2 regions of the Delftia sp. JD2 genome follow, and region 1 is predicted to be linked to the other one. Evidence: predicted binding sites of a transcription regulator. Region 1 holds the regulator's gene; the other holds the start of a gene.
What was found. The regulator FNR, encoded in region 1, switches genes on or off when oxygen is low (the NO sensors DNR and NnrR bind a similar motif). The targets are predictions, from matches to a motif close to TTGATNNNNATCAA.
Positions count from the first base shown of each region.

Region 1 (3,989 bases):
ATGGCAAGGCAATGGGGCCCGCCGACGAGCCCCATGATCAAAGCGGTCCAGAGCAGCGACAAGAGCATGGGGCCTAGATGATCCTCGAAAACCGCGCCCGGTTCTTGTCCGCCTGCAGATATCGGTCAAACAGCATGGCCACGCCGCGCACGAAGTACCAGCCCATGGGCGTGACCTGGAAGCCCTCGTCGCTGATCTGCACCAGGCCCTTGGCCTGCAGGTCCTCCAGGGCCGCCATCTCGGGCGCGAAGTACTCGCGAAAGCCCAGCAGCCAGGCCTGCTCCATGGGCTCGAACAGCACGGCGCCCTGACACATGATGGCCATGATGACGGCGCGGCGCACCAGGTCGTCGCGCGACAGCGCCAGGCCCCGCACCACGGGCAGGTGGCTGGCGTCGATGGCGTCGTAGTACTCCTCCAGCGTCTTGGCGTTCTGGCTGTAGCTGGCGCCCACCTTGCCGATGGCCGACACGCCCAGCGCAATCAGGTCGCAGTCGGGCTGAGTGCTGTAGCCCTGGAAATTGCGGTGCAGCCGGCCCTGGCGCTTGGCCACGGCCAGCGAGTCCTCGGGAAGGGCGAAGTGGTCCATGCCCACATAGACATAGCCACCGTCCATGAACGCGGCGATGGAACGCGACAGCATGGCCAGCTTGTCGGCCCCCTGGGGCAGATCCTCGGCCGCAATGCGCCGCTGCGGCTTGAAGCGCTCGGGCAGGTGGGCATAGGCATAGAGCGCGATGCGGTCGGGCCGCAGCGCGTTGACCTGGGCCAGCGTGCGCTCGAAGGATTCGGGCGTCTGCTTGGGCAGGCCGTAGATCAGGTCCACGTTGATGGAGGCAAAGCCCAGCTGCCGCGCGGCCGCCACCAGCTCGAACACCTGCTCTGCCGGCTGCACGCGGTGCACGGCGATCTGCACCTGCTCGTCGAAGTCCTGCACACCGAAGCTCAGGCGGTTGAAGCCCAGCTCCTTGAGCACGGCCAGGCGCTCGACGCTGACGGTGCGCGGATCGACCTCGATGGAGTACTCGCCACCCGGCTCCAGCTTGAAATGCTCGCGCAACAGGCCCATCAGCGTGCGCAGCTCGTCGTCGGAGAAGAAGGTGGGCGTGCCGCCGCCCAGGTGCAGCTGGCTGACGGTCTGGCCCTTGCCGCAATGGGCCGTGTGCAAGGCCATCTCGCGCGCCAGGTAGTCCAGGTAGACGGCGGCGCGATCGTGGTGGCGCGTCACGATCTTGTTGCAGGCGCAGTAGTAGCAAAGCGACTCGCAAAAGGGCACGTGCACATACAGCGACAAAGGCATGGCACGCGCTGCGGTACTCGATTTGCGTTGTTGCAGCGCCAGGATATAGTCCTCTGCACCAAAGGCCTCGACAAAGCGGTCGGCGGTAGGGAACGAGGTGTATCGGGGCCCCGGTACGTCAAAGCGACGCAGCAGCTCTGGGGTGACAGCGGTCATGGGTTTTTTCCTCTAATACCTCGACTGTGCCGCAGCACATCGGTCATGTCCTTGACTCACATCAAGAGTTGTTTGAGGGACTGCTGCGACAATTTGATCCAACTCATCGCAATCCACGAGGTCACCGCCGGCACGCTGTGTGCCGCTGATGTTTATCACTCCATGAACCTTCAGACCATCAAAGCCTCCTGCTCCAACTGCAACCTGCGCGAACTGTGCATGCCCATGGGCCTGGATGCCGAGCAGATGCAGCGCATCGACGACATCGTGGCCACGCGCCGCAAGGTCAAGCGCGGAGGCCTGCTGTTTCGCAACGGCGAGACATTCACCTCGCTGTACGCCATCCGCACCGGCTTCTTCAAGACCTGCGTGGCCACCGAGGACGGACGCGACCAGGTCACAGGCTTTCAGATGGCCGGCGAGATCATCGGCCTGGACGGCATCGTCAACGACCACCACACCTGCGATGCCGTCGCACTGGAAGACGCCGAAGTCTGCGTCATGCCCTTCGACAAGCTGGAAGACCTGTCGCGCGAGGTCACGGCCCTGCAAAACCATGTGCACAAGGTCATGAGCCGCGAGATCGTGCGCGAGCACGGCGTGATGCTGCTGCTGGGCAGCATGCGCGCCGAGGAGCGCCTGGCCGCCTTCGTGCTCAACCTGGTGCAGCGCCTGCATGCGCGGGGCTTTTCCAAGTCGGAACTGGTGCTGCGCATGACGCGCGAGGAAATCGGCAGCTACCTGGGCCTGAAGCTGGAGACGGTGAGCCGCACCTTCTCCAAGTTCGCGGACGACAACATCATCGAGGTGCGCCAGCGCCATCTGCGCATCCTGGACACGGAGGCGCTCAAGCGCATCGTCAACAGCCAGCAGTGCCAGTGAGGCTGCAGGGGCGGCAAGCATTCATCCGCCAATGAACAAGGCCCGCGACAGCGGGCCTTGTTCATTGCGGCGGGCTCTCGCTCAGTCCCGCCCCAGCCCCTGCATGGCCAGATCCGGGTCGGGCTCGGAGACCACGCCGTCATTGAGATCGCGGGCCGAGCGGCCCAGCATGGTGGTCATCAGGCTGGAGAGCATGGTCACGCCCCAGAAGGCGAAGAAGGCCAGCGTGTAGATGCCCTGGCGCGACCAGCCCAGGTCGCCGAGCCAATGCAGCTCCAGCGGGTCCACAAAGGCAAAAACCAGCATCTCCATCACGGCGGCTGCCAGAAAGGCAGGCCAGGCAATCCACATCCAGCGTTGGGCCAACATCAGCGATCTCCTTGTGCTGTCGAGGGGTCGCCTTCATTGTGCGCCGCGCCAACGCATGGCGCCAAGCCCCGCAGCGCCCTGCACGCCTGTAGGAAACCCTCACCCGTCGCGCATGCCGGAGATGCGATCCGCCATGCAAAAAGGCCACGACTGCGGCCTGTTGCAGGAGTGCACGGCGATCAGCGGTCCGTGGGGTGATCGTGCGCGGGCGTGGCCGCATGGTTGCGGCCGGTGACGGCGGGCGCCATGCTCTTGGGCACTTCGCGCACGCCATCGGCACGCTCGTTGATCGTGATGCCGTTGCGGTAGTAGTCGGGGTCGATCACGGGATCGGCGCCATTGATGGCGATGATGGCCGTGATCACGGCAGCGACCACCACGGCCGCCGGGCCGGCCACCACCAGCCAGACATGGCCGAACTTCCACCAGGGCTTGCCGGCGTCGGGGTGCGAGGGAGCCTGCGCGGGCGCGGGCGCGGACACTGCGGGACTGGAAGACATGGGAAACCTCTTTCTTTCAGGCGGCAGGCGCGGACCGTGCCGCGCCTGCCAGGAACATCACCGGGGCACCAGGAAGACGGCCTTTTCGGACGCGCGTCCCGCGCCTGAATGCACGGCATCGATATCGAAGAATACGGTGTGCGAGCCCGGCTCGGCCGAACCGTAGGGAATCTGCAGGCGCGCCGCAATGCCGCGCGTCTCGGCCGGGCCGACCTCGACTTCCTGCTCGGACGCCAGCTCCAGCCCATCGAGGCCATGGGCGCTGATGCGGTAGCGCTGGGCCTGCTCGGTGGCATTCATGATCTGCAGGCGGTAGACATTCTCCAGCTTGCCGCCCGCCACGATGCGCGACAGCGAGGCGCGGTCGCGGATCACGTCCACCTTGACCGACTGGCGCAGCGCCAGGCTCACGATCATGGCCACGCTCAAGCCGATCAGCACGGACGAGTAGATCAGCACGCGCGGACGGAAGATGCGGCGCAGCACCTGGGCACGCCGCCACAGGCCGGCCATGGCGTTCTGCGTGGTCAGGCGGATCAGGCCGCGCGGGTACTCCATCTTGTCCATGATGGAATTGCAGGCGTCTATGCACAGGCCGCAGCCAATGCATTCGTATTGCAGACCGTTGCGGATGTCGATGCCCACGGGGCAGACCTGCACGCACATCTTGCAGTCGATGCAGTCGCCCAGGCCCTGGGCCTTGTAGTCCACCTTCTTGGTGCGCGGCGCACGCGGCTCGCCCCGGCCCGTGTCGTAGCTGACGATCATGGTGTCCCGGTCGA
Region 1 is NZ_LFJT01000049.1:37,987-41,975, reverse strand. It holds gene ACM14_RS22495 (sulfite exporter TauE/SafE family protein) at 1-68, opposite strand, end outside; gene hemN (oxygen-independent coproporphyrinogen III oxidase) at 74-1,456, opposite strand; gene fnr (fumarate/nitrate reduction transcriptional regulator Fnr) at 1,619-2,338, shown strand; gene ACM14_RS22480 (hypothetical protein) at 2,420-2,707, opposite strand; gene ACM14_RS22475 (FixH family protein) at 2,887-3,207, opposite strand; gene ccoG (cytochrome c oxidase accessory protein CcoG) at 3,265-3,989, opposite strand, start outside.

Region 2 (3,989 bases), on a different contig from region 1:
TCGTCAACTCCCGTGCAGGCTCGACCTCGCTGGCGGAGAACTATGTGGGGTTGCCGCTGGTGTGAGCCCAGGGCAATAGCGAGGGGCAGCGCCCGCATTGATGCGCGCCTGTCGCCACAGCATTGCGCAAATTTGCAGCCCGCCTCGCCCGGACGGGTGCGGGCGAGGAGTAAGCTTGTCGGGTTATGGCGCACATCACGTTTCCCCCTCCCTATATCGCCCCCCAGAATGCAGCGCAGTCGCTGCGCGACGCAGGCTATGCGGTGCTGCGCCCCGATGAATTCGCGGCCTGGGCAGGCGTGTCATTGACCGAGCTGCATGCGCTCGATGCCGACTGGGCCCAGCTGCCGCCCGATGCCTTTCTGAAGGACGGCGGGCGCTACCGGCGCCGCCGCCATTCCTGCTTCATCGCCGGGCAGGACGGGCTGCAGCAGGTGGAGCACCGCGCGCACTGGCAGCCGGTGGAATACAACGCCCTGCATGGCGGCATGCTGCGCATGTTCGATCCCATGCGCGACGCCACGGCGCAAAGCGCCACCTGGAGCCGGCTGCTGCTGGCGCTTGCCGGCCTGTCCGACCAGGTGTTCTGCGCCCAGGGCGATGATGTGCAGCACGAGCGCTGGTTCATCGAGTCCCACCAGTTCCGCATCGACACCACGGACGGCATTGGCCGGCCCACGCCCGAAGGCGCGCACCGCGACGGCGTGGACCTGGTGGCCGTGATCCTGGTCGGGCGCGAGGGCGTGAAGGGCGGCGAGACACGCATCTTCGAGGCCACGGGCCCCAGCGGCCAGCGCTTCACGCTGACCGAGCCCTGGTCGGTGATGCTGCTGGACGATGCCCGCATGATCCACGAGACCACGCCCATCCAGCCCGAGCAGCCGGGCGGCGTGCGCGATACCCTGGTGCTGACCTATCGCCGCCAGGGTTTCCAGGGCTCGGAGCTGACGCGTCGCCGCAAGGATTGATGCAGCTCAAGACGCTGGCGCATGATGGGCGCACACTTTGGTTCATCGACCCGGCCGCCCCCGATTGTTGACGGCGGCCAAGCACAAAGGAGAAAACGCATGTTCAAGCACATCCTGGTTCCCGTGGACGGCTCCAACAGCTCGATGCTGGCGGTTCACAAGGGCGTGGAGCTGGCCAAGGCCTTTGGCAGCACGCTGACGGCGGTCTACGTGGTGGACCCCTATCCGTTCACGGGCGTGGGCGCCGACTTCGCCTACGGCCAGTCGCAGTACCTGAGCGCGGCCACGGCCGAGGCCAACACCACGCTGGACGCCGTCAAGAAGATCACCGACGAGGCCGGCATCACCGCCACCACCGTGGTGGGCGAAGGCCATGCGGTGCACGAAGGCATCGTGCGCGTGCTCGAGAGCACGGGCGCCGACCTGATCATCATGGGCTCGCAAGGCCGCCGTGGCCTGGAAAAGCTGATGCTGGGCAGCGTGACCCAGCGCGTGCTGGGCGCCGTGCGCGTGCCGGTGCTGGTGGTGCGCGAGTAATCACCGGGCCGCTCGGCCCTTCGCCGGGTGAAACGTCAACGGCTCCCTCGGGAGCCGTTTTTGTTGATGCGCTGCAGGGGGGAGGACGATCAGCGATTGAGCAGCCGTGCCAGCCAGCCCTTTTTCCTGCGCTGCAGTTCCAGCTCCTGCAGTACTTCGTTCTTGAGCCTTTCCTTCTCGGCGGCAGGACTGGACTCGCGCGCCATGCGCAGATAGGCCTTGGCCGAGTCCACGTAGCCGGTGTCTTCGTTGCGGATGTGGTTGAACAGCCAGCGCGAGAGCATGCCGTGCAGCTCGGCGGCCACGTCCTCGCCCGCATCGAAGCGGGTCTGCATCTCGATCACGCGGCGCGTGAACAGCTCGTGCACCTTCTTGTGCGGGCCGGCGAACATGTAGCCGGCGCTCTCGATCAGGCTTTCCTCGAACACGAAGTGCGAGACGGTGTAGTCGATCATCTCGCCGATGACATCGCCCAGGGCCTCGCGGTCGGGCGACGAGCGCAGCTCGTAGAGCTTGTTGATGTAATCGACGATGCGGCGGTGCTGCCGGTCGATTTCTGCAATCCCGGTGTCCAGCTCGGGGACCCAGACCAGCAATGCCATGACGTTCTCCAGGAATTCGGTGATTTCCAGAGAAGTATTCACGGGACTGTCACATAGCTCCTTGATGCAGATCAGGCTGATCTGCATCAATGAAATGCGGCGTTGGCCATTGCAGGCGGTGCCGGGCATGCCGCCCTGGCACCGCAGGCATGTCACTCGATCTTGGCGCCCGAGGACTCGACGATCTGCTTGGACTGCTTGAAGTCGGCCTGGAACATCTTGTCGAAGTCGGCCACGCTCATGGACTGGGGTTCGGCGCCCTGGGTCTGGATGGCGTCGCGCACTTCGGGCATGGCCAGCAGCTTGTTCACTTCGGCGTTGACCTTGGTCACGATGGCTGTGGGCGTGCCCTTGGGCATGAACAGGCCGTACCAGGTGCTCACGTCAAAGCCCTTGAGGCCCGATTCAGCCAGCGTGGGCGTGTCGGGCAGCGAGGACGAGCGCTTGGCCGAGGTCACGGCGATGGCGCGCAGCTTGCCGGCCTTGATCTGGCCGATGGCCGATGGCACGGAGGACACCAGCAGGTCCACGTTGCCGGCCAGCGCGTCCATCAGGGCCGGGTTGGAGCCCTTGTAGGGCACGTGCACCAGCTGGATGCCTGCGGCCTTCTCCAGCAGCACGCCCGAGATGTGGATGCTGGTGCCATTGCCCGGCGAGCCGTAGGTCACCTTGCCCGGGTGCTGCTTGGCAGCGGCCACGATGTCGGCCAGGGTCTTGTAGGGCGAGTTCACGCTGGTGGCGATCACGATGGGCGTGTAGGCCACGTGGGCCACGGGCACCAGGTCCTTGACGGGGTTCCAGGGCAGGTTCTTGTAGAGATAGGGGCCCAGGACCACGTTGTCCTTCTGGCCCATGACCATGTCGTAGCCCGTGGGCGCTGCCTTGGCGGCCTCGGTGATGCCGATGGTGCCGCCTGCGCCCGCGCGGTTGTCGGGCACCACGGTCCACTTGCTGACTTCGGTGAGCTTGTTGGACACCACGCGCGCGAGGATGTCGGTGCCGCCGCCGGGCGGGAAGGGCACGATCATGCGCACGGGCTTGTTCGGATAGTCGGCAGCCGCACCTTGGGCGGCTGCGGAAAAGCTCATGCCCATGGCGGCGGCCACGGCGGTGCAGGTGATCAGTTGGCGGAACATGAAAGAAGAAACTCCAGGGTCTGATGGGGCGGTGCAACCCTCTCGCAGCGGACCGGCAGTGCCGGGTCGCCCATGCGGTGGGTTGTCGATGATCGGGGAGGGTGGTTCCGCCATCTTGCATTGGGAAACCCGCTATTTGGGCGGATTTCCGCAATCTGTGCCACAGGGGCTTCCACCAAGGAGCAGCTTGTGCCTGCTCCAGAGGGAAGCGGGCTATTTTATGCCGCCTTGGTGCCTGGCCGCAGGCCAGGCGCTCAGGCCTGCGCCAACTGCCTGTCCAGCACGCGCACCGTCTCGTACAGCACGCGCGTGCCGTCCAGCAGCTGGGCGGGTTCTATCCACTCCTCGGGCGCGTGGCTGCGGCCGTGGAGGCAGGGGATGAAGATCATGCCCATGGGGCCGGTGGGCGCCATGTAGACGGCGTCATGGCCGGCGCCACTGGGCATGCGCATGTGGGCGTAGCCCAGGTTTGCGCAGGCCTGCTCCACGCCCTGCATGACGGGCGCGGCGCAGTCCGTGGGCTGGGAGCGGCTCACGTCGGCCATCTCGGCACGCACGCGCAAGGCGGCCAGGCCGGGCAGGACTTCGGCCAGCAGTTCCTCGGGGAAGCGCTCCAGCACGCCGGCGTGGTCGCTGCGCACTTCCATCATCATCTCGACCAGGCCGGGCACGGCGTTGGAGGCATTGGGCGTGAGCGAGAGCCGGCCCACGGTGGCCACCACATAGTGGGGTTGGCCGCTGAGCGC
Region 2 is NZ_LFJT01000017.1:100,067-104,055, forward strand. It holds gene pobA (4-hydroxybenzoate 3-monooxygenase) at 1-65, shown strand, start outside; gene ACM14_RS11855 (2OG-Fe dioxygenase family protein) at 186-968, shown strand; gene ACM14_RS11860 (universal stress protein) at 1,068-1,505, shown strand; gene ACM14_RS11865 (bacteriohemerythrin) at 1,595-2,149, opposite strand; gene ACM14_RS11870 (tripartite tricarboxylate transporter substrate binding protein) at 2,260-3,243, opposite strand; gene ACM14_RS11875 (Zn-dependent hydrolase) at 3,498-3,989, opposite strand, start outside.
Region 2: a site for FNR is predicted at 2,184-2,197, ahead of ACM14_RS11865 (bacteriohemerythrin). Genes of this name have one in related genera too.